Regions from separate parts of the Blautia segnis genome, predicted to be linked through region 1. Evidence: riboswitches for the same ligand, from Rfam matches in the RefSeq annotation. Region 1 holds a riboswitch; the other holds the start of a gene.
What was found. A riboswitch is a leader RNA that binds a small molecule or an ion and turns the genes downstream of it on or off. The one in region 1 is predicted to bind thiamine pyrophosphate.
Positions count from the first base shown of each region.

Region 1 (11,500 bases):
ATTATGTACCATCCACAATCCCCAGAATTAAAAGAAGCCAGCCCACACGGGACCCAGTCCTTTCCCTGCGCATTTTATCAGACGCAAATGAGCGGTCATGGGTTTATGGTAAAACATCACTGGCATAAAGAAGCTGAGATTCTGTATTTTCCAGGCGGGAATTTCAGAATGGAAATTAATATGGAAGCTTTTGATATCCGATCGGAATGCTTCTATTTTATTAACCCTGGTGAACTGCACAGCGTTCGGGCTGCTTCTACAGAAGTCGTGCAGGAATATGCAGTGGTCTTTCACCCGGAGCTGCTTTGCTCCCCTTTTTATGATACGGTTCAGTCCCAGCTCATCCAGCCGCTGCAAAACGGACAGCTGCATTTTCCAAGATCCATTGAAAAAGAACATCCAGCTTTTCCCCGGCTGCGGACCATATTTCTGAATATTGCAGAAGCTTTTTCCCACTGCTCTTCGCCCGAAACTCTGACAACGGAAACGGAGCATTTTCACCTCACATCCCTGCGTGCCTCCGGAACGGTGTCGGTGGAGCTTGCAGACCAGCTGACGATCAAGGCTTCCCTTCTGCAATTTTTCGCTCTTATGTCCAGATACCAGCTTTTTTCCCGGACAGAAAAAACGGATGACCACAGAGTGGAAACGATCAAGACGGCGATTACCTACATCCGGGAGCATTACCAGGAGAAAATATACATCCGTGACCTGGCTTCCCTGATCGGGCTTAACGAGCAGTACTTCTGCCGTTTTTTCAAAAAAGCCATCGGGCTGTCGCCAGTGGAATATCTGAATGAGTACCGGATTCGGCAGGCAGTGCGGCTTTTGAAGGACAGCTCGCTTCCGGTTACGGAGGTCTGCCTGGACTGCGGATATAATAACATGGGAAATTTTCTCCGGGAATTCCGCAGATACACAGGTACTACGCCGCTGCAGTACCGAAAACGCAGCCAGACTCCTGAGCATATAAATGTATAGTGCTGTTCTGCTTTCCTCCTCAAATTGCATTTATGAAACGCCCAGTTTTAAAATGTCAAAATTTCGTATTTTTTTATCATATTAAGGGAAGTTTTTTCAAATATATGTATGTATAATGTACTCATAACAAAGACGCGAACTACACTTTTTTACAGGAGGATATACATATGGAAAGAAAATGGTGGCAGGATAAGGTTGCCTATCAGATTTACCCGAAGAGCTTTTACGATACAAACGGTGACGGAATCGGCGATCTGCCGGGAATTATAGAGAAGTTGGATTACCTGAAGGATCTTGGCGTAGATATCATCTGGCTTTCCCCGTGCTATCGCTCTCCGCTGGCAGACCAGGGCTACGATATTTCCGATTATTATGACATTGACCCCCGCTTTGGCACCATGGAAGATATGGACCGCCTGATTGCAGAAGCTAAGAAGCGCGGCATGTACATTCTGATGGATCTGGTTGTAAACCACTGCTCCGACGAACACGAATGGTTCAAAAAAGCCTGCCAGGATCCAGATGGAAAATACGGAAACTTCTTTTATTTAAGGGACAAAAAAGAAGACGAGCTTCCAACCAACTGGCGCTCTTATTTCGGCGGCCCTGTGTGGGAGGATCTTCCGGGAACCAACAAGCAGTATCTTCATGTTTTCCACAAGAAACAGCCAGACCTGAACTGGGAAAATCCGGAACTTCGTGAAGAGGTTTACAAGAACATCAACTGGTGGCTGGACAAGGGCCTGGGCGGTTTCCGAATTGATGCGATCATTAATATTAAGAAAGCTCTTCCCATGCATAATTACGAGCCAGACCGCGAGGACGGACTTTGCTATATTGGAAAAATGCTGGAAGAAGCGACTGGAATCGGGGAATTCCTTGGAGAAATGCGGGACCGCACCTTTAAGCCACACGATGCTTTTTCCGTAGGCGAAGTTTTCAACGCAAAGGACGAGGAGCTTCCGGATTTCATTGGGGATAATGGATATTTCTCTTCCATGTTTGATTTCAATGAAACGATTTTCGGCGGATCGGAAAAGGGCTGGTATGACTGTAAGGAAATTACACCGGACGATTACAAGCGCTGCTGTTTTGAGACACAGGCAAAAATGGGGAATTTCGGATTTGTTTCCAATATTATTGAAAATCATGACGAGCCTCGTGGTGTGAGCCACTATATTCCAGAGGGAGACTGCTGCAATACCAGCAAAAAGATGCTGGCAGCATTGAATTTTATGCTCCGCGGACTGCCGTTTATTTATCAAGGCCAGGAGCTTGGCATGGAAAATGTGCCGTTTAAATCCATTGATGAGGTGGATGATATTTCTACTTTGGATGAGTATAAGGTTGCACTGGATGCGGGACTTGCTCCTGATGCAGCATTGAAGGCAGTTGCACGCCGCAGCAGGGATAATGCGCGGACACCGATGCAGTGGTCAGATGGGAAAAACGCTGGATTTACCACTGGCACTCCATGGCTTCGGGTGAATCCCAACTATACTGCCATTAACGTGGAAAAAGAAGCGCAGGATCCGGACTCTGTACTGAATTTCTATAAGAAACTGATTGCACTTCGCAAGGATCCGGAATATAAGGAGACAGTTGTGTACGGTGCTTTGGAGCCATTTATGGAGGAGCGCCACAATCTGATGGCTTACTACCGTAAGTGGGATAAGACGCTTCTGGTAGTTGGAAATTATCAGTGGGATGAGCAGGAAATTGAGCTTCCAGGCGCATGCAAAAAAGTGCTGATCAATAATTATCCAGATGTAGTTATAGATGGAAATAAGATTAAGCTGCATGGATATCAGGTGCTGGTTCTGGAATTGGCAGCATAATAAAAAGGACTGCCCTCGCCGAATCGATTTTTCTTTCTCAGGTAAATCGACTCTGCGGGGCAGTTTTTGATTATTTGGAAAATTCGGGCAAAGGGGTTATTCCTTTTGGGAAGTATTTCTTTCCTGCTCCATCTCCCACTCTTCTTTGCGTATCTGCGCTACAATCCCTCGAACTCCGACCACAACAGCAAGACTAACGGCAAAAATAATCACTGTATAAATTTTTTCACCGAAATTCAAATCTTTTATGTAAGACAGACCCCCGCTGACCACAAAATTGACTGACATAATTACCAGAAACGTCACGGCACCGATGATCCGTTCCAGCATTACATTTGATGTGCGGAATTTCCTTGCCGGCAATTTTTTATCCAGATAACTCACGCAGAAGATCAGTACCAACGCCAGGAGCCAACAGGTAATGCTGATATAATGAATCAGTGGAAGTCCGCTGATTTTTCTAACAATAAAGGGAAAATCTACCAGGACAAATATTGTCAGGTTAAGGATATACAGCACCACCTGCAGTCCCATAAGCTGTCCAGTGCTAACAGAGTCCATGAGCATTTTCTCCGTCTCTTTCTGGTACTGCTCCGGCTCTAAATGCTTCCCTGCCAGAAGCTCGCTGACAGAAATGTCCAGTTCTTTGCAGAGGGGCTCCATAAGGCTCACATCTGGAAAGGAGCGGCCCGTCTCCCACTTGGAAACGGCGCGGTCCGTTACATTTAATTTTTCACCCAGCTGCTTTTGGGTTAGTTTTTTCTCTTTGCGGCATGCGGCGATGAATGTGCCTATTTCATTTTTTGTTATGTCGGTCATGATGTGCCTCCTTGTGATGGTTCTTTCTTCTAGTACATCGTTTCGTAAATAACTATACCAATCGCGTAGGATGTGGATTCGAGTGTGCAGGTATAAAAACGCAGGCGTAGCGGGCTACGCTGAGGCTTTTATACCTGGGCAATCGGATTCACAGGCAAGTGAGTGGTATAGTTATTTCGAAAACGATGTACTAGTAAGAACCTTGCCGCGATCAAGACAGCCGTAGGAATCTGGCTGATTTGTTATCTTGATTATGCCATAAATCAGGGAATTCGTCACCCTACCGATGGTTGATTGCGGTAAAATTGCGGAATTTTTTATCTTACAAACAATTTATTGACAAATTTTCCCATTATTACTATAATGACAAAAGAACAGGGGAGCTTGTAAACAGGCTGAGAGGAAATTATGAATTTCGACCCTTTACCTGATGCGGATAATGCCGCCGTAGGAAGTCATAATGATTTTTTTCGGAGACACCAGAACGCGGGTGTCTCTTTTTTATTTTGAAAGTCCTGGACGGCAACCATGAGTGAGCCATGCCTGCATGAGCGAATTCATGGATATCGGACAGGCTAGACCGTATGAGTAAGTAGGGCAATAGCCCGGATTACGAATACGGGCGGCAACTATGGGAGCGTCGCAGACGCGTAATAGCTGACTTTCAAATGTCTGCGCAGCAGACATTTCCTTATAGAGGCAGCAATGCAGCGTTCGGCTGGGGGCACCACTTTCGGACGCTATATAAAATTAATGCATAAATAGCACCAGTTCCTGTCCGGTATTTTCCAGGCAGGACAAGAGAAAGGATGAGACATTATGAGAACAGCATTAACAATCGCTGGAAGTGATTCCAGCGGAGGCGCCGGTATCCAGGCTGATATCAAGACAATGATCAGCAATGGAGTATATGCTATGAGTGCAATTACCGCACTTACCGCACAGAATACTACCGGTGTAACAGGAATCATGGAGGCAACGCCAGAATTTCTGGCAGAACAGCTGGATAATATTTTCACAGATATTTATCCTGACGCAGTGAAAATTGGAATGGTATCTTCCAGCGCATTGATTGAAACGATTGCGAAGAAGCTTCATCAGTATGATGCCAAAAACATCGTTGTGGATCCAGTTATGGTAGCCACCAGCGGAGCCAAGCTGATCAACGACGAGGCAATTGATGCTCTGAAAAGCCAGCTTCTTCCCATGGCAACGGTCCTCACTCCAAATATTCCGGAAGCTGAAGTTCTTTCCGGAATGAAAATAGAGACAGCCGACGATATGATCAAGGCCGCTGCTGCCATTGGGGAAAAATATCACTGCGCAGTGCTTTGCAAGGGCGGACATCAGCTGAACGATGCGAATGACCTTCTGTGGCGTGACGGCGGTTACAAATGGTTCCAGGGAAAACGGATCAACAATCCCAACACGCATGGAACCGGCTGCACTTTATCCAGTGCCATTGCTTCTAATCTTGCAAAGGGATTTGACCTGGATACTTCTGTGGAACGTGCCAAGAAGTACATTTCCGGTGCTCTGGCTGCCATGCTGGATCTGGGAAAAGGCAGCGGACCTATGAATCATGGATTTGCAATTCAAAATGAATTTACATTAGCCAAGGAGGACAACTAACATGACCGAAAAACGTACCTCAATCTTCGAAAACGGCCTGATCTGGTTCGGCGCAGGCGTTTCCTTGGCAGAAATCCTCACAGGAACTTACTTTGCCCCGCTGGGCTTTCAAAAAGGGCTTCTTGCCATTATTATCGGACATCTTATAGGCTGCACCATGCTTTTCCTTGCAGGCGTGATCGGCGGCAAAACGCGCCGCAGTGCTATGGAAACTGTAAAAATGAGCTTCGGGGAAAAGGGCGGAATCTTCTTTTCCTTCCTGAATGTGCTCCAGCTGGTGGGCTGGACTGCCATTATGATCTATGACGGCGCGCTGGCAGCTGACGGTGTGCTTCATACAGGCAGCTGGGTATGGTGTCTGGTTATTGGCGCACTGATCGTGCTGTGGATCTTCATCGGTATCACCAACCTGGGAAAAATCAACACCATCGCAATGGCGGCTCTGTTTATTCTCACACTGGTGCTTTGCAAGCTGATCTTTTTTGATGGCGGCACAGCACTTGCCATTGGAGAAGAGGCAATGTCCTTTGGCGCTGCTGTAGAGCTGTCTGTAGCAATGCCGCTGTCCTGGCTGCCGCTTATCAGCGACTACACAAGGGAAGCAAAGGAACCTGTGAAGGCTACCGCAGTGAGTGCGATTATTTATGGCCTGGTAAGCTGCTGGATGTACGTGATCGGTATGGGCGCTGCTATTTATACCGGAGAGTCTGATATTGCACAGATCATGGTAAAAGCAGGACTTGGAATCGCAGGACTTCTGATCATTGTATTTTCCACTGTTACCACCACATTCCTGGATGCTTATTCCGCCGGAATTTCTTCTGAATCTGTATTTTCCAGGATCAATGGAAAATATGCGGCCATTGCAGTGACTGTGATTGGAACCATCGGCGCCATTGTTTATCCAATGGACAATATTACAGATTTCCTGTACCTTATTGGTTCCGTGTTTGCACCTATGATTGCCATCCAGATTGCAGATTTCTTCCTGCTCAAACGCGCCGACAGCCTGGGCGAGGCCGTTGACATCACAAATGCTGTGATCTGGGTAATTGGATTCATTCTGTATCGAATTTTAATGAGAATTGATATCCCGGTAGGAAATACACTGCCGGATATGGTGATCACTATTTTGATCTGCATGGCGGCACGAAATGTTTTTAAAGAAAAAAATTCATAAATCAACCAATTCCATGTAGTAATAAACATGAAAGCCCTCAGAGAAAAAACTCCGAGGGCTTTCGTTTTGGCTTATCGAAACGTATCGTATTCACACCGTGTATAGGAACCAGACATGCTTTAATTTTCGTTTTCCTCCAGCGTCACTTCCACAACTGTATCCCGGGGATCTGGGAGGGGGTAGCTGTCGCAGGTGTCTGCGTTAAGGAAGAAAAACTGGTTCTGGGAGTATTCTTTCAGATTCCAGTAGTTTGTCAGGCGAACTTCGGAATTGTCGCTGATGCGGCGGAGTCTTTTAATCTTTCCGTGGATTCCGGTGAGGGGAATGGCTCCTGCCTGGGCTTCCATAACGTGGGCGTAGATCTTGCTGCCATTGCGGGTGTAGCGGCCCCATTCCGGCTTGTCAATTCCGGCGTAGCCGCAGCCGTAAATACTCTTGGAGTTCTCGTCCATCCACTCGCCCACTTCTTCCAGAATCTTCACGGATTCCTTTGGAATACGGCCTTTGGCATCCGGGCCTACGTTCAGAAGAAGGTTGCCGCCTTTGCTGACACACTCAACCAGCATATGAATGACCATCTCCGCTGATTTATAATGGTGATCGCTGGATGCATAGCCCCAGTTGTTGTTCAGGGTCAGGCACGCTTCCCACGGCACCGGATCACCTAACTCATTGCGGATTCCTGCCGGAGGGATCATCTGCTCCGGAGAGGCGAAATCTCCGGAATATTCCGTTGGGTTGGCTGTAAGAATAGAACCGGAATCCTCTGCACTTCCTTCCAGACGATTATCAATGATCAGCCACGGCTGAATGGAACGCACCATAGAAATCAACTCCTGTGCTTTCCATTTATCACATTTCATATCCCCATAAGAAAAGTCGAACCACATCAGATCCAGCTTTCCGTAATTGGTGAGAAGCTCCTTGATCTGTCCGAACATAAAATCCAGATAACGGTCAAAATTGCGGTTCTCGTTGGAGCACTCCGGGTGATTGCGCATTGGATGATGCATGTCGCCATAGTGCGGGAAATCCGGGTGACGCCAGTCAATAATGGAAAAATACAGGCCTACCTTGATTCCTTCTGCACGAAAAGCTTCCAAAAATTCTTTTACCAGGTCTTTGTGGCAGGCTGCATTCATGGAATTGTAGTCTGTCAGCTTGGTATCAAACAGGCAGAAACCGTCATGATGCTTGGCGGTAAGTACGGCGTACTTCATGCCGGCCTTCTTTGCCAGACGAGCCCATTCTCTTGGATTGTAATTTTCTGCTGTAAATTCTTCTGTCAGTGGGCAGTACTCCTCATGGGGAATCTGCTCCACACTTCTTACCCACTCACCACGGGCTGGAATTGCATACAGCCCCCAGTGGATAAACATGCCGAAACGGGCATCACGGTACCACTCGGTACGTTTGGTTCTTTCTTCGATTACTTTATTCATTTCTTCGTCCTTTCCTATCAAAAATATCTCAACCAATCAAATAAATACTCAGTTCAGAATTTTATCATGAAGCAAAATACTTCTCCAATTCCCTCTTCATATCTGCGGGAATTTCCCGCTCAAATGAAAGCTCTGGCTCATTTGCCACCCATGCGGCAGCTGTGCAAAGGGTTTTCGCCCCTTCCGCCAGCGCACGGGGAGAAATATATTCTACGGTATCGTGTCTCGTATGCATGCCGAAACCATCGCGGTTCAAGGTAAGAGCTGGAACAGCTTTCCATGCAAAAGTGTTGGAGTCGCTGGCCCAGACCTGGTTTTTGATGGTAACGCCAAGCTGATTTTCCTCCATAAGCGCTTTTAACGCTGCGCACACCGTAGGATCCGCAGTCACTCCCAGCACATTTCCTCCAAGAAGCTGTCCTGCCAGATCTACATTCAGATTAAATACATGTTTTCCCATTTCGTTTTCATGGGATTTCACATAGTTCTGGCTTCCGATCAGGCCTTTTTCCTCGGAACCGAACCAGATGAACTCCATGGTTCTGGCTGGTCTGTGCTCTGCGAAATAAAGAAAAGCTTCCATCGCCATAGCACCGCCGGACATGTTGTCATAGGCTCCAGGACCTTCCGGCACAGAATCATAATGAGCCGTCACTGTGACGATTTCCTCTGGAAATTCAGTTCCCAGAATGCGGACTGCCACATTGGCAGAGTTCCGGGAAATTTCGCTCTGCTGAATATTCAGCCTGCACATGGAAGCTTCTTTTTCTACAATTTCCACGGCATCCAGATAATGAATAGCTGCCCCCGGAAGGTCACATGCCTTGCGGCGGTACTGTATAGGCGTTCTGTCCTCGCCCTGATCAAGCGGTGTACCGCAAACCGTCACAAATCCCACAGCCCCAGCATCCTTAATCTTGTTGATCATATCCTCCCGTACAGGGTCGCACACCAGCACAACAGCGCCCTTCGCCTTAGAAAGACTGATGTCATCTCCTTTTCCTACGAAAAGAAATGGGGCAGTGATGCCTTCTGCCGGGGTGCATGCACCGTTCAAATATGCACGCACCCGATAAGATTTCTCATAAGGTTGGCAGATGGTCAATTCAGCTCTTTTCTCCTGGAAATCCGGGCACTGGAAAAGCTCCATGCGGGGAGTCTGGATATAGGTTTCTTTTCCTGGCTGAGCTGCGATCTTTTCCGCTTCCTTCAGGATGTATTCTGCTGCCTTGTGTTCCCCTTTTGTCCCGGACTCACGGACATAGGCGGTATCCGCAACAAATTGATAGGCTCTTGTTCCATCCGGGTGAATTTCTGTGTAATGATTCATAATATATACTCCACTAAAAACAGTTCTCAGTTCCAAACACAGTTTAATATTATGTATTGTTCTTTATAGTTGCCGTTTGTCTCATATGCCAAAATCATGCTTCGCATAATTTCTCACCACAATTCACCAAACATTATCCATGAAAAATCATTTTTCAAAGGCTTACATCTCCGGCACTTCTTCCATAATACGAATCAGCATATCGCCGGTTCCTACATTATAGCCGCTGGTTGCATAAATTCCCACAGATTCTCCGTTTGTTACCAGAATAAGCGGAAGCTTATCCGGGTCCACATACATTCTTCTGCCCAGAAGCTCAATGTTTTCCTCAAAGGAATCGTAGTAAACGGAAATCTTCGGGAAAGTCTTCAGAACCTTTGCAAGAAGCGGGTCGCCCTTAGCTTCCCCAGTACGAATCATAAAGGAAATGCAGGTTTCAAACTGGTGGAATTTTTCTGCATGTTCCAGCATTTCGTTCAAAATATGCTCGGTAGGCTCACGGCTCTCTTCCAGCCACATAAGGATTTTCTTGCCACCCCGGGTAAGGTCTGCGCAGGTCACAATTCCGCCATCTGCATCTTTTACCTCAAACTCTGGCAGGGAAATACGCTCCAGCATATCCCCCAGCTGTGCTTCCCGAAGGCGCAGAGTTTCGTAATGTTTCTCTTCGTCCTTCACAATGATTGTCTTTTCCCAGGAGAACTGGTTTCCGTTTGGCAGGCGGTTGGTGGTGATGATCCGGTATGTGCCTGGAATCAACGCCAGTTCCAAAGTATCTCCTTCCCAGGCTCTGTTTGTAAGATCCAGGGAAGCATATTCGTTTCCAACAAGACGTCCAATGGTCCAGTTCTGGTAATAATTCCACTGGGTACCCTCTTCCTTTTTCAGGTAAAGAGCTGCGCTCCATTTCTCCTGTTTCAGAACAGATACAAACTGGCATTTATCCCAGTACTCCATTACATGGCTTCCAGGATTTAATCTGGCCGGGATTCCAAGAGTACGGGCAATTGCTACGAAAAGCACTTTCTGGGAGCGCTCTGTTCCGATGCCGGATATCAGACATTCGTATGGAGTCTCCATTACAGTCTCACGCTCGTTATATGGGTAAGCAGTAATGAGCTCTCTGATATAGTTCCAGATTTCTGCCGGGTTCTCACGGAAAGCGGCTTTCTGTTCTTCTGTAAAGAATGAGAGAATACCTTTTCTGTATGGGCGAAGAAGCTCGTATTCTACACGGGGATTCAAAACATAGTTGATATATAAATCGTACTCATCTGCTTCTCTATACTGCTGTGCATATATTTTGCCATATGCAAGATGCTCTTCCAATACGCTGCACACGCAGTCCGTGTGATCCTTCTCAGACAAAACATCTGCCATTGCCTGGCGAAGCTCTTTCTCATCTTCTCCTGCAAGAAATGCCGTCAGTTCTGGATTCACCCAGTTCTCTTTCTTCTCGCGGCGAAGCTGATTCGCCTCATTCAGGCGGCGGGTTCCGATTGCTTTCTGCTCTGGAGTGGGCATATCCGGGTTCACAGGAGTGTCTACAGGTGCGATCACATCTACAGCTTTCCAGTCCTCTGCTGCCACAGCCTCTCCTGTAAGAATCAGCTTCACATTCACCTGCTCTCTGGTATCCACATCTGCCTGGGCAAATCCTTCCATGTCCGGGCGGAACGCGGCAACACGCACGCTTCCAAATCCGGTAACCAGAGAAACGTTTCCATTCTCATCTGTCATAGCTTTGGCAATGGGATAATATTCTCCCATGTTCAAAACCTGGAACTGTACCTGGGCATCTTTCACCGGTGCACCTGCATGGTCTGTCACCTGTACTGTCACTGTCTTAACCTTTGCATAGCGCGCAGTCTGGTTTAGCATAACCGCTGCCCCCTCTTTGCCGATCACATCCTCCCCTTCTGCGGGGAAAAGATCAAACAATCTGGAATGGACCATCATGGCTCTGGAGGAAGCATTGGTAAACCAACCTTTGTTCAGAATCATAAGGGGCTCGCACGCTCCTGTGAAATACCACTTTCCATCGCACCACAGCTCTACCCATGCATGGTTGTCATCACAGTGGGACCATCTTGGCACATACACCTGACGTGCCGGGATTCCCACGCTTCGAAGTGCATTTACCAGAAAAACAGACTCCTCGCCGCAGCGTCCATAGCCTCTTCTGTACACCGTAAGAGCCGGAAGGGTTCTGTCATCTCCGCTGTGATAAGTAGCTTCCTCGGCGCACCAGTAATTTACTTCAATTGCCGCATCTTTC
Region 1 is NZ_JACOOT010000037.1:199-11,698, forward strand. It holds gene H8S54_RS15605 (AraC family transcriptional regulator) at 4-981, shown strand; gene H8S54_RS15610 (alpha-glucosidase) at 1,149-2,819, shown strand; gene H8S54_RS15615 (helix-turn-helix domain-containing protein) at 2,916-3,638, opposite strand; TPP riboswitch at 4,005-4,109, shown strand; gene thiD (bifunctional hydroxymethylpyrimidine kinase/phosphomethylpyrimidine kinase) at 4,458-5,270, shown strand; gene cytX (putative hydroxymethylpyrimidine transporter CytX) at 5,272-6,450, shown strand; gene H8S54_RS15630 (alpha-L-fucosidase) at 6,570-7,892, opposite strand; gene H8S54_RS15635 (M28 family metallopeptidase) at 7,957-9,222, opposite strand; gene H8S54_RS15640 (transglutaminase domain-containing protein) at 9,385-11,500, opposite strand, start outside.

Region 2 (11,500 bases), on a different contig from region 1:
AGTAGCGATTTACATAGTAAATCAGCGGATTCCGAATGTTCGAGAATTGCGGGAGCTGCTTTGCAGCGGAGCAATTCGTGGATATCAAGTTAGGGGCAAAAGACCTTTTGACCCTAACATCATCATATTTTGATATCCAATAAAAGCAATCGGTATTTCGTCCATGGCCAGAAGCATATAATGAATTAAATTTACCGGCAAACGGAGTTTTTCAATGAATACCCAGATAAAAAATATTCTTCCTTTTCTTTTATTTCCACTGGCAGTGGGAGCATTTGCAGCGCTTCTGACTACCGGGTCTATGGAGGCCTACGCGGACCTTTGCCAGCCGCCCCTTTCCCCGCCGGGATGGGTGTTTCCGGTGGTGTGGACCATTCTTTATCTGCTGATGGGATTCGCCGCTTACCTGGTGGCAAATTCTGGGAAATGCACCAACAATGCTTTGTTTTTTTACATTTTGCAGCTGTTTTTTAACTTTCTGTGGTCGATCTGGTTCTTTAACTGTGAGTGGTATCTGTTTGCCTTTTTCTGGCTGGCGGCGTTGTGGCTGCTGATTTTTGCCACTATAAAATCTTTCGGTGCGGTGTCCCCCGTGGCGGCGAATCTGATGCTTCCTTATCTGGCATGGGTGACGTTTGCAGGGTATTTGAATCTGGGAGTGTATTTTCTAAACTGATGTACTATGATCATCCAGCAGATAATAAAATGCTCGGCATGTATCCGCCAGAGCTTGTTTGAAAAAGGCTTTCTACAAGATGCATATTACAATTTGTGGAAAATTTTTCCCAATCAGAAAAAGACCGCTGTGCATTTCGGATTATACTGAATATGCATAGCGGCCTTTTGAATTTTTTTCACAGATGCTGCAAAAACCTCTGCACACATCTTCTGTCAAAGCTTACTGATAATTTGTCTCTTATATTCCAAAAATTCTTCTGACAGCGAGAAGTCCTCTGCCCTTGGCTTTTTCTCCCGGATCACGATTTCTTCCTTGATAGTTCCGGGAATCCCGTTCAGAATGTAGATTCTGTCGGACAGCAAAATGGCCTCGTCAATGTCATGGGTAATAAACAAGGTGGACAGATCAATGTGCTGCATAATGTCCAGGTACCATTTGTGCACGCTGGCTTTGGTCAAAGTATCCAGTGCACTGAAGGGCTCGTCCAGAAGGGCAACACCGCTGGAGCTTAAATACGTTCGCAGCAGGGCTGCACGCTGACGCATGCCTCCTGAAAGCTGGCTTGGATACTGAAGCTGGGTGCCCTCCAAACCAAATTCCGCAAATAAGGGATTGGCTTTTTCCCGGGCTTCCTGCTTCTTCATGCCTTTCAGAAGAAGGGGAAGTGCCACATTGTCGATCACCTTCTTATGAGGAAGAAGGAGGTCCTTCTGCAGCATGTAGCTGATGCTTCCGGGAGTGGAGGTCACATCCTGGTCACGCAGGTAGACTTTTCCCTCATCTGGAGTGACAAGGCCGGAAAGAATGTGAAATAAAGTAGTCTTTCCGGAGCCGCTGACTCCCAGAAGGGATACCAGCTCGCCCTGTTCCAGATGAATGGAAATGTCCTTCAGGACCTGTTTTTCACCGTATGCTTTTGAAATATGTTCTGCTCTTAGTAATGATTTACTGTTTTCTGATGACATTCTATATTCCTTACTATACAACTGTCTGTTTTCAAACTATAAGACCGCCGTCTGTTTTTTACTGCGGCAGATAGTCGTTGGAAAATCCTACGTCTGTCAGGTCTTTGTCGCAAAGCTGATTCTCATACAGCCATTTGTAGAATGCGTTCCATCTCTCAGGATCGATCACGCCCCAGCTGTCTGCATCGTCAATGTATTTTGCGGAAAGGAATTCCTGGCTCTTCTTTACCAGCTCCTCTGCGTCCTTGAGGGAACCTGTGTTGTCGCCGTCGATGAGGATCTGTGCTGCCTCGTCCGGATTTTCTGCTGCAAACTCATAGCCCTTTGCAGTTGCTTCCATAAATGCTTTCGCCTGATCCGGATTTTCGCTGAGATAATCGTTGTTGGCGATAATAACCGGTGTGTAGTAGTCAAATACAGGGTTGATATCAGAGAATGCGAAGTAATCGCAGTCTACGCCTTCTACCTCTCCGTTCACGCCGCCCCAGCCTTGGAATACCCAGATGGCGTCTGTCTGATGGGCTGCAAGTGCTGCCGGCTCATCTGTGATGTCGTTGGGGATCAGGGTAACCTGGTCAAAATCCCCGCCGTCGCTGTTTACTACATTTTCCAGCATGGCAAGCTCGATTGGAGAGTCCCATGTGGAATAAGTTTTGCCAGTCAGTCCGGCTGGTGTGTCGATTCCGTCTCCTGCTCTTGAAAGGATTCCGGAGGTGTTATGCTGGATCACGGCTGCCACTGCTGTAATTCCAAGAGGCTCATCAAGTGCCAGGGAAGCTGCCATAGTATCCTGTGCCTCGATTGCGAACTGGGCCTGTCCGGCTGCGCACATCAGTGCTGCACCGTTTTCCGGCGGCTGTACGATCTCTACGTCAAGTCCTGCGTCTTCATAATAGCCTTTTGCAAGTGCTACATAAAGTCCTGTGTGGTTGGTGTTCGGTGTCCAGTCCAGGCAGAATGTGATTTTCTCATTCTCGCCATCTGCTGCGTAAACACCTGTAGGAACTGCAAATACCATTGTCAGCGCTGCAGCGGATGCAACGGCTTTTTTCAGATTCTTATTCATGATTTTTCTCCTTTTCAACCTGCAGCCAGGGCATTGCGATGCGGCTTGCCACATTTACTATGAAAAGCAGCAGCAAACTGATGATCACAATGAAAATAATAACTGCAAACATTTTGTCAAACGCGTATGCCTTTTTTACCCTTGTCATGTAAACACCAAGACCGTTAAAGCCTCCCAGCCACTCAGATACTACGGCACCTACTACGGCGTAGGATGCGGAGATCTTCAGCCCGGAAAAGAACTGGGGCAGGGCAGAGGGGAATTTCACATGGCGGAAAATCTGCATTCTGCCGGCGCCCATTGCTTTCATCAGGCGGATGGCATCCGGGTCTACACTCTTGTAGCCGTCCAGAAGCCCGATGGTGATGGGGAAAAAGGTGGTGATCACGACTAAGGTGATCTTTGGTGCCATTCCAAAGCCCATCCACAACACCAGGATCGGCGCGATGGCGATGGTGGGAATGGTCTGGGTAATGATCATAATCGGATAAAAAGCCTGATCCATTACCCGGAAACGGTCCATCACAGTTGCGAAAATAAATGCCAGAGCGATTCCAATGAGAAGTCCGTAGAAGGATTCCAAAAGGGTAAATTTCGCATGGAATAAAATAGTGGGAAGGTCGCCGATCAGCGCCTTGCACACTGCAACCGGGGAGGGAAGCATGTAGGACGGAACTAATCCGGAGATGCTTACCAGCTCCCAGAGAAGCAGGATTGCCGCCATTGCAACGACAGGGGGAATCTTACTGGTGATGTTTGGTAACTTTCTTTTCAATGGTAAGCACATCCCCTTCTGGTTTGTAAGAGATCTTTACATAGACGTTCATAGCCTTGCAGCCTGCGCGCTCTGCTACGTGCTGGCACTCTTTTACAATGTCCATAAGCTGATCGTAGTCACCCTCGATGGTTGTCTCGAAAGGTCCTACATAACAGTTAAGTCCTGTGGATTTGATGTAGGCGATTACCTCGTCTACAATGCGGATTACTTCTTCGTCATCCTGTACATTTGGCAGTACCTGAATTGCTACACTTGCGTTCATTTTTGTTTCCTCCTTTAATATGTGCCAGATCTCCGAAGCTGATTTGAAAGGGTTCCGGGCCTGGGATTTTTTAGCAATCGAATAAGAACCATCTTTTTATGAATCTGCAAAAGAAAAAAGAGCATCTGCAATCACGCAAATGCTCTAAAATACATCTTCAACACTTCCTACACTGGCATGATCCAACAGGTTAAAAGGGTCTAAGGGCTACCTTACTCTCAGCTTCTCAATCGAAACTCCCCTGGTTTTTATTCAGATTTCGGTGCTAATTATAATATATCTTTCTTGAAATTACAAGCGGCTATTTCATTTCCGGCTGTTTTCTTACATAATTTTAACATTATTTATTTCCAAAATTTGCAGCCGTAGGGCGCACGGCCATTGCTTATAACCCTTGAAAAGCGGCCTGGATGCTGTCGTAGTGAAGGAATTTTCCTTCTGCGGCAAAGGCTTTGATCTGCTCCAATGTGGCGAACATGTGGCCGTCTGTTTCCTCTTCCTGAAGGTGCAGGTCTTCTTCCTGTACGTCCATGACAAAGCGGTATACGTCTACAAAGTAATTGTCTCCCTCACCCGGGTTTTCTCTTTTGTATGTGAAAAGATAGCCGCCCTGTGCACTGCTTACGTCAAGGCCTGTCTCTTCTTTCACCTCGCGGAGAACTGCGTCATAGGAGGATTCTCCTGCCTGGGCTGCGCCGCCGGATACTTCCCACCAGCCTGGCGCCCATGCTTTGGTCATGACGCGCTTGGTGATCAGGAAGGTGCCGTCCGGTCTTGCAACTACTCCGAGGACGGTGAGATGGTACTCTCCGTCCTTTAAGCACCAGTCGTTGCGCTTCATGGTGCGGCCTGTAGGTCTTTTATTAATGTCATAAATATCCCAGAATTCCATTTTTGTTACTCCTGTTATGTTTTTTACTTCAGCAGTTCCTCAACCATCTCTCTTGTATATTCCACCTTATCCACATGGTTGACCTCGATCTGGTACAGGGCGTTGGCGGCAATGTGCTCGGCTGCCTGCTCCAGGTCACGGATACCGGTGGTATTGGAATAGCGGGCAACAATGGCATCCAGAGCGTCATCTGTGATAATGCACTCGCCCTCTTCCATATGCATTCTTTTCAGAACCTTGGGCAGGGAGAATCTGGAGAAGATTACTTTCTTCTCTTCTGCTGTGTAGTCCGGAATGTCGATCACGGCAAATCTGGACATCAGCGGCGCACTGATCTGGTCACGATCATTGGCTGTGGCAATAGGGTAAACACCGCCGGTTGGAATCATACATTCCATATAGTTGTCTGTAAATCCAAGGTTGTCCAGAAGGGTAAGAAGCACGTCTGCCGGGTTTCCGTTGCCATGTCCGGAGTTTGCCTTGTCAAGCTCGTTGATGATAAATACCAGGTTGGAGGCTCCTGCCATGGAAAATGCATCCATGATAATTCCAGGTTTAGCGTTTGCATAAATACGAGGGCTACCTGTCAGCTGCTTGGAATCGTTGATGGAACTCATGTCCAGAGTCGTCCACGGAAGCTTCAGGATTCTTGCTACCGCATAGGCGATCTGGGATTTACCGGTACCTGCAGGTCCGATGAGAAGAAGTCCGTAAGCAGGCAGGGTATGGGTACGGTTGATCTGGATAATGGTCTCGATGATACGCTGTTTCACACGCTCCATTCCGTAAAGCTCTTCGTCCAGGATTCTTCTTGCTTCCACCGGGTCGATGGCTTCGAAGTAATTGTTTTTCCACTGGATGTTCAGCATAATGGAAAGAGCTCTCTGTGCGTGATGGCGCTCTTCCTGGGAAACCTCGCTGGATCTTGCCACTGCCAGGTTTCTTCTGGTCCACAGGCGGATGTTATCCGGCAGGGTTTTGCCTGCGCAGGTCATAAAATCGGTGATGCTCTGAAGGCTGGTAAGCTTCATCTCATCCCCTGTTTCCTCCTGAGTCTCGTCCTCCTCTGCTTCTGCAGGTGCATTGCTCTCAAGGAGACGCTCGATCATAAACTGCAGAAAGCCGTCCTCTGCGGAAAGCTTGGTGCCGCCCCCAAAGGCAGTCTCTCTGATGCGGTACACAGCATAGCCGTCCTCTGTATTCGCTCCTGACAGGCGCACATTGATGCGGCTGTCTCCAAGCCATTTCAGAAGGCTGGTAAATCTGGAATCGATTTTCAGCACATCGGCTGTGAAGGTGCCGTCCTCTTCCTTAAATTCAAAGGCAGTGCGGTTCACCGGATTGGTGAAAACGCCGCAGGAATGATGCTTCCAGTGTCTTTCTTTATTATCAAGCACCATAATGGGCTGGTCTGCAGATGGTGTGGTATTATTGCTTTGAAAAGTGGTATAGGTGCATTTGGCCTCTGCTTTGCTTGCAGAAGCGCCGCTGAAATCAAATACTGGCATGGCTGTGTCCTCTTTCGTTTTTAAATAAGATCAGGTATAATAATGTTTTTCCCTGATTTCTCTCCTAACTATAGCAACATTTTCCTCCAATGTCCAGAACATGTTTGAAAAAGGATTTTTACAAAACGCCTTTTTGCTGTGTTATAATAGGCTGTATAATTTTATTTGCAGATTCTGTAAAATTTACATTAAATTTTGTATCAAATTTTACAAAAAACACTTGCCAAAACGGAATTTTTCGTGTATTCTAGTATTCGAACAGCTTTCTATTATGTTGCTTATATCTTATAATTTGTTATAGATTGAATTTTTAGTGCGCAGATACCATAGTCCCTCCCAAAGCTTCTAATGGAATACTGCAAACTAAAAATAAAAGACCCCCGGTTCTCGTGAGAGTTCCGGGAGTTTTTCTATACTCTTTTCTTTTTCTGGTGTCAGGGGCAGTCCCCTGCCTTCAGGCAAGGCTTAGGAGCTGCCTGCCCTCTTTCAGCCGCTCTTCAAACTGCTCATAGAAATCCTGATTTTTTTCATAAGGCTTCAGGTAGAAACGGTTCACCACATAAAGGTTCAGATTCTTGATCAGCTGGGCATCTGTGGCACCGTAAAGCACCTCCTGCACATCAAGCAGGAAGTAATGCCAGTCTGCTACGAACTTCTCGTATTTGCGAAGCTCCGGGGTGTCGATCCATTTTTTTACCTTGATTTTGCTCCGGTTGGTCTTCTTGCATTCATGGATCTGCAGAAAATACTTGAAGCTTCCGTTTTCATAGTAGCGTCCCAACGGGAAAAGCCTGCAAAATCCAGGACGGACACTGTGAATCCGGCATCTTCCCTGGTCGTTTAGAAACACGCAGCTTTCGTTTTTCCCGGTCATGCAAAGGTGGGGAAGGATGTTTCCGTCCATGGCGTCAAACTGGATCCATCCGGCGCTTACCAGCTCTGTAGGGCTTTTTCCAAGGCCCTGGCTTAAACGGTACACATCCATAGGGTCTAACACTACGGAGTCTCCCATTCCCTCGCAGCAGTCGTGGCAGCCAGCGCAGTCCTGGCAGTCTGCCTTTACCATATCATTTAATTCATAAAGTCTTCCGTCGGAAATCTCCTCCAAAGATACTTCTCGGCGCATATGCAAATTCCTCTTTCTTTATATAATTCTAATGATACCAGTGTCAAAAGGTCAAAAAGCCGTTCGTGCTTGCACGATAAGGCTTTTGAACTTGGGACACGCCAAATATGAGAAAGTAGCGATTTACGCAGTAAATCAGCGGATTTCGAATATTTGGAGGATTGCGGGAGCAGCGTAGCTGGGTCGCAATCCGGGGTATCAAATGAGTGGCAAAAGACCTTTTGACACTCATATCCTTCTAAAGCTTACAGTTTAATCCCGGACAGGGCCTGGGCAAATGCGTTGTTTACAGGCTCATTGGCCTCTTTTTGCTGCCTGCGCAGATAGTTCTGCACATCCCGTTTGCCAACTCCTGCGCCCTCCTTCTTGCGTCTTGCCTGGAAGGCAGACAGTTTTTCCTTGTAGCCGCAGGCGCAGATGAAGGTCTCTTCCTTGCCTTTTACGTACATTTCCATGCGCTTGTGGCATTTGGGGCAGCGGGCATTGGTGGTACGGGAAATGGTCTCACGGTAGCCGCACTCACGATCCTGGCAGACCAGCATTTTGCTGTTTTTGCCGTTCACAGCCAGAAGCTTTTTGCCGCAGCGTGGGCAGACCTTGTTGGTGAGATTGTCGTGGCGGAAAGTGTCCTCTCCTGACTTGATCTCGTCCACGATTTCGCAGGTGTAGTCCCGGATCTCGTGCAGGAAATCGCCCTGACGGATCTTGCCTTTTGCAATCTGGGACAGCTTCATTTCCCAGTCTGCAGTCAGTTCCGGCTTCTTCAGATCTTCGGGAACCAATTCCAGAAGCTGTTTGGCCTTTGATGTAATGTGGATCTCATTGCCTTTTTTCTCCATCATAAAGGAGTGGAAAAGCTTCTCTATAATATCCGCTCTTGTGGCAACCGTGCCAAGGCCGCCTGTCTCGCCGATGGTTTTCACCGCTTCTTTGTCACGGGTCTCCATAAATTTCACCGGATTTTCCATGGCTGCAAGAAGAGTTGCTTCTGTAAAGCGTGCAGGTGGCTTGGTTTTGCCGGTGTTCAGCGCAGCACGCAGAACCTTCAGCTTCTGGCCTGTCTGCATTTTGGGAAGGCGCTGGTCCTTTAATTTCTCCTCGTCCTCCTCGCTTTCCTCCTGATCACCGCCCTCGTAAACCTCTTTCCAGCCCTGGCTTTTTACCACTTTGCCGCTGGCTGCAAAGGTTTCCCCGGCTGCTTTTGCTTCCATTGTTACCTGCTGGTACTCAAATGGCGGATACAAAACGGCAAGGAAGCGGCGCACAACCATGTCGTAAATCTTCCGCTCCTCGTTTGTCATGTGATCCAGCTGCACAAACTGCTCTGTTGGGATGATCGCATGATGGTCGCTGACCTTCTTGTCATCCACAAAGCTGGAATTCGCCTGTACGGGTTTGTTCATCAGCGCCCCTGCAAGCTTCCGGTAAGGACCGATTCCGCAGGCTTTCAGTCTTTCCCTGATGGTGGGGACAATGTCTTTTCCAATGTATCTGGAGTCGGTTCTCGGATAGGTGAGCACCTTGTGATTCTCGTAAAGACGCTGCATAATGTTCAATGTTTCTTTTGCGGAAAAACCATATTTCTGGTTGGCTTCTCTCTGAAGAGTGGTCAGGTCGTACAGACCGGGAGCCATGGACTTTTTGGTTTTTTCCTCGATTCTGGTCACTTCCAGACTGGCAGTCTCGGTTTTCCTGCGGATTTCTTCTGCCTTTTCCCTGGAAAAAGTGCGGAAACTTTTTGTTTTTTCATCCCGCCAGGTCCATTTCACATCCTGGGTTTCCACGGAAACGCCGTAGTATTCCTTTGGGGTAAACTGGCGGATTTCCTCTTCTCTTCTGGCGATCATGGCAAGGGTGGGAGTCTGCACACGGCCGCAGGAAAGCTGGGCGTTGTATTTGCAGGTCAGCGCTCTTGTGCCGTTCATGCCCACCAGCCAGTCAGCCTCTGCTCTTGCAACAGCGGCGCGGTAAAGGTTGTCGTAGGCGTGTCCGTCTTTTAAATTGGCAAAGCCTTCCTTGATGGCCTTGTCTGTGACAGAAGAGATCCACAGTCTCTTAATAGGCTTGTGACAGCCAGCTTTTTCCAGGATCCAGCGGGCAACCAGCTCGCCCTCACGGCCGGCATCTGTGGCAATGATGATTTCTTCAATATCTTTTCGGAAAAGCTGGGTTTTCACCACGGAAAACTGCTTTCCGGTCTGGCGGATCACTACCAGCTTCATGTCTTTTGGCATCATGGGAAGGGTGGACATTTCCCATTTCTCGTATTTCTTATCGTATTCTTCCGGGTCCGCCAGGGTTATAAGATGGCCAAGTGCCCAGGTGACTACATATTTCTTTCCTTCCAGAACGCCGCCGTTTTTCTGATTTGCCCCAAGGACGCGGGCAATGTCTCTTGCAACAGACGGCTTCTCTGCGATTACCAGTGATTTCATATTCCTTACTCCTAAATCAAATTCTATCAGGGAAAATCTTAAGTCCTTCATAAGAAAGTCATAAGAAACAGTATAACATACTTTAGAAAATTTTAACGATATTTTTTCAAAATTAATTTGTAATACGGCCTGTCCAATGTTATTATGAAACCAGAAAGCGACACAGGGAGACATTATGTATTATTTTATCGTTAATCCAAATTCCCACTCCGGCAGGGGACGTATCATCTGGGACCAGCTCCACCAGCAGTTATTGCTTCGGGGAATTTCTTTCCAGTACTGCCTTACAAGATATTCCGGACATGCTACAAAGATTGCTTCTGAGGCATCTTTACTTGGGATCGATTCTGAGCCCGTCTATATGATCGCAATTGGAGGGGACGGCACCATTCAGGAGGTGCTTACCGGGATCACAGATTTTGACCGGGTGGTTTTCGGCTACATTCCCACAGGCTCGGGCAATGATTTTTGCAGAAGCATGGAACTGCCTTTTGATCCTATGGAATCTCTTGAGTATATTTTAAAGGCAGAGCGCATTGCTCCTATGGATGTTCCTTATCTGATCTGCGGGGAAAAGAAGTCCCATTTCGGCATCAGCACAGGAATCGGATATGACGCGGGAGTCTGCCAGGAGGTGCTTGCTACTCCCCTTAAGAAGGTGTTCAATCGTCTTGGACTGGGAAAGCTGATCTATCTTTTTATTGCCTTAAAGCAGCTGATTTTTATTTCTCCGGGGAAAATGACGGTTACATTGGATGGGGAGAATACTTTTTCCTATGATCACGTATATTTTACGGCAGTTATGAATCAGAGATATGAGGGCGGCGGGTTTAAGTTCTGCCCGGATGCACGGCCGGATGACGGACAGCTGGATATGATCCTGGTGGAGGGCGTTGGGAAGCTGAAGCTTCTTTTCTGCCTGCCTACTGCTTTTTTCGGAAAGCATACGGGAATTAAAGGGATACATATTATGACCTGCAGGGACATTCATATTCACAGCGAGAATGCTCTTCCCGTCCATATTGATGGGGAATCCGGCGGAATCCGCCAGGATTTAACAGTTTCTATTGAAAAAAAGCCTTTAAAAATCATTTTACCTGTGGTATAATCTCCACGATTTGAAAAAGGAGTGAAAGACTTGGCACAATTTATTAAGAAATATAAGCATGGTCTGATCATACTTGTATATGCAATTGTTTACCTGATGTTTTTCGGGTATCTGGAGCACAGACCGGTACGTGGATTCCATGCAATTGACACTGTTTTTGATGATTACATACCATTTTGCGAGTATTTTATTGTCCCTTATCTGTTATGGTTTCCATATCAGGTTGTCACAGTTTTATACTTCATCTTCAAGAACAAGAATAAGAAAGAATATTATCAGTTGGTTTTCAACATGATGATGGGTATGACCATTTTCCTGATCGTGTCTTATGTGTATCCCAATGTGCTGCATTTAAGACCGTTGGAGTTTCCTAGGGAGAATGTGTTTACGGACGCGGTTCGGTGGCTGTATCGCACGGATACGCCGACCAATGTGCTTCCTAGTATCCATGTGTTTAACTCTCTGGCGATTCATATGTCACTGACTAATTGTGAGGCGCTTCGGGATAAGAAGGCCATTCGGTATGGTTCTTTGGTTCTGACCTTGCTGATCATCATGTCTACTATGTTTTTGAAGCAGCATTCTGTGATTGATGTTTGCTGTGGGGCTACATTGGCGCTGTTTGGGTATTTGTTTTTTTATCCGCAGAAGGCGGGGGAAGAAGCACGGGATGTGGCTGTA
Region 2 is NZ_JACOOT010000035.1:8,437-19,936, forward strand. It holds gene H8S54_RS14730 (TspO/MBR family protein) at 215-676, shown strand; gene H8S54_RS19455 (DUF6783 domain-containing protein) at 687-830, opposite strand; gene H8S54_RS14735 (ABC transporter ATP-binding protein) at 892-1,644, opposite strand; gene H8S54_RS14740 (ABC transporter substrate-binding protein) at 1,703-2,710, opposite strand; gene H8S54_RS14745 (ABC transporter permease) at 2,703-3,485, opposite strand; gene H8S54_RS14750 (thiamine-binding protein) at 3,454-3,750, opposite strand; TPP riboswitch at 3,897-4,003, opposite strand; gene H8S54_RS14755 (NUDIX hydrolase) at 4,136-4,642, opposite strand; gene H8S54_RS14760 (AAA family ATPase) at 4,666-6,150, opposite strand; gene H8S54_RS14765 (YkgJ family cysteine cluster protein) at 6,605-7,276, opposite strand; gene H8S54_RS14770 (DNA topoisomerase III) at 7,522-9,711, opposite strand; gene H8S54_RS14775 (diacylglycerol/lipid kinase family protein) at 9,887-10,819, shown strand; gene H8S54_RS14780 (phosphatase PAP2 family protein) at 10,850-11,500, shown strand, end outside.
Region 2: it holds a riboswitch for thiamine pyrophosphate, as region 1 does, so the genes downstream of both, H8S54_RS14750 (thiamine-binding protein) here and thiD (bifunctional hydroxymethylpyrimidine kinase/phosphomethylpyrimidine kinase) in region 1, are expected to answer to the same signal.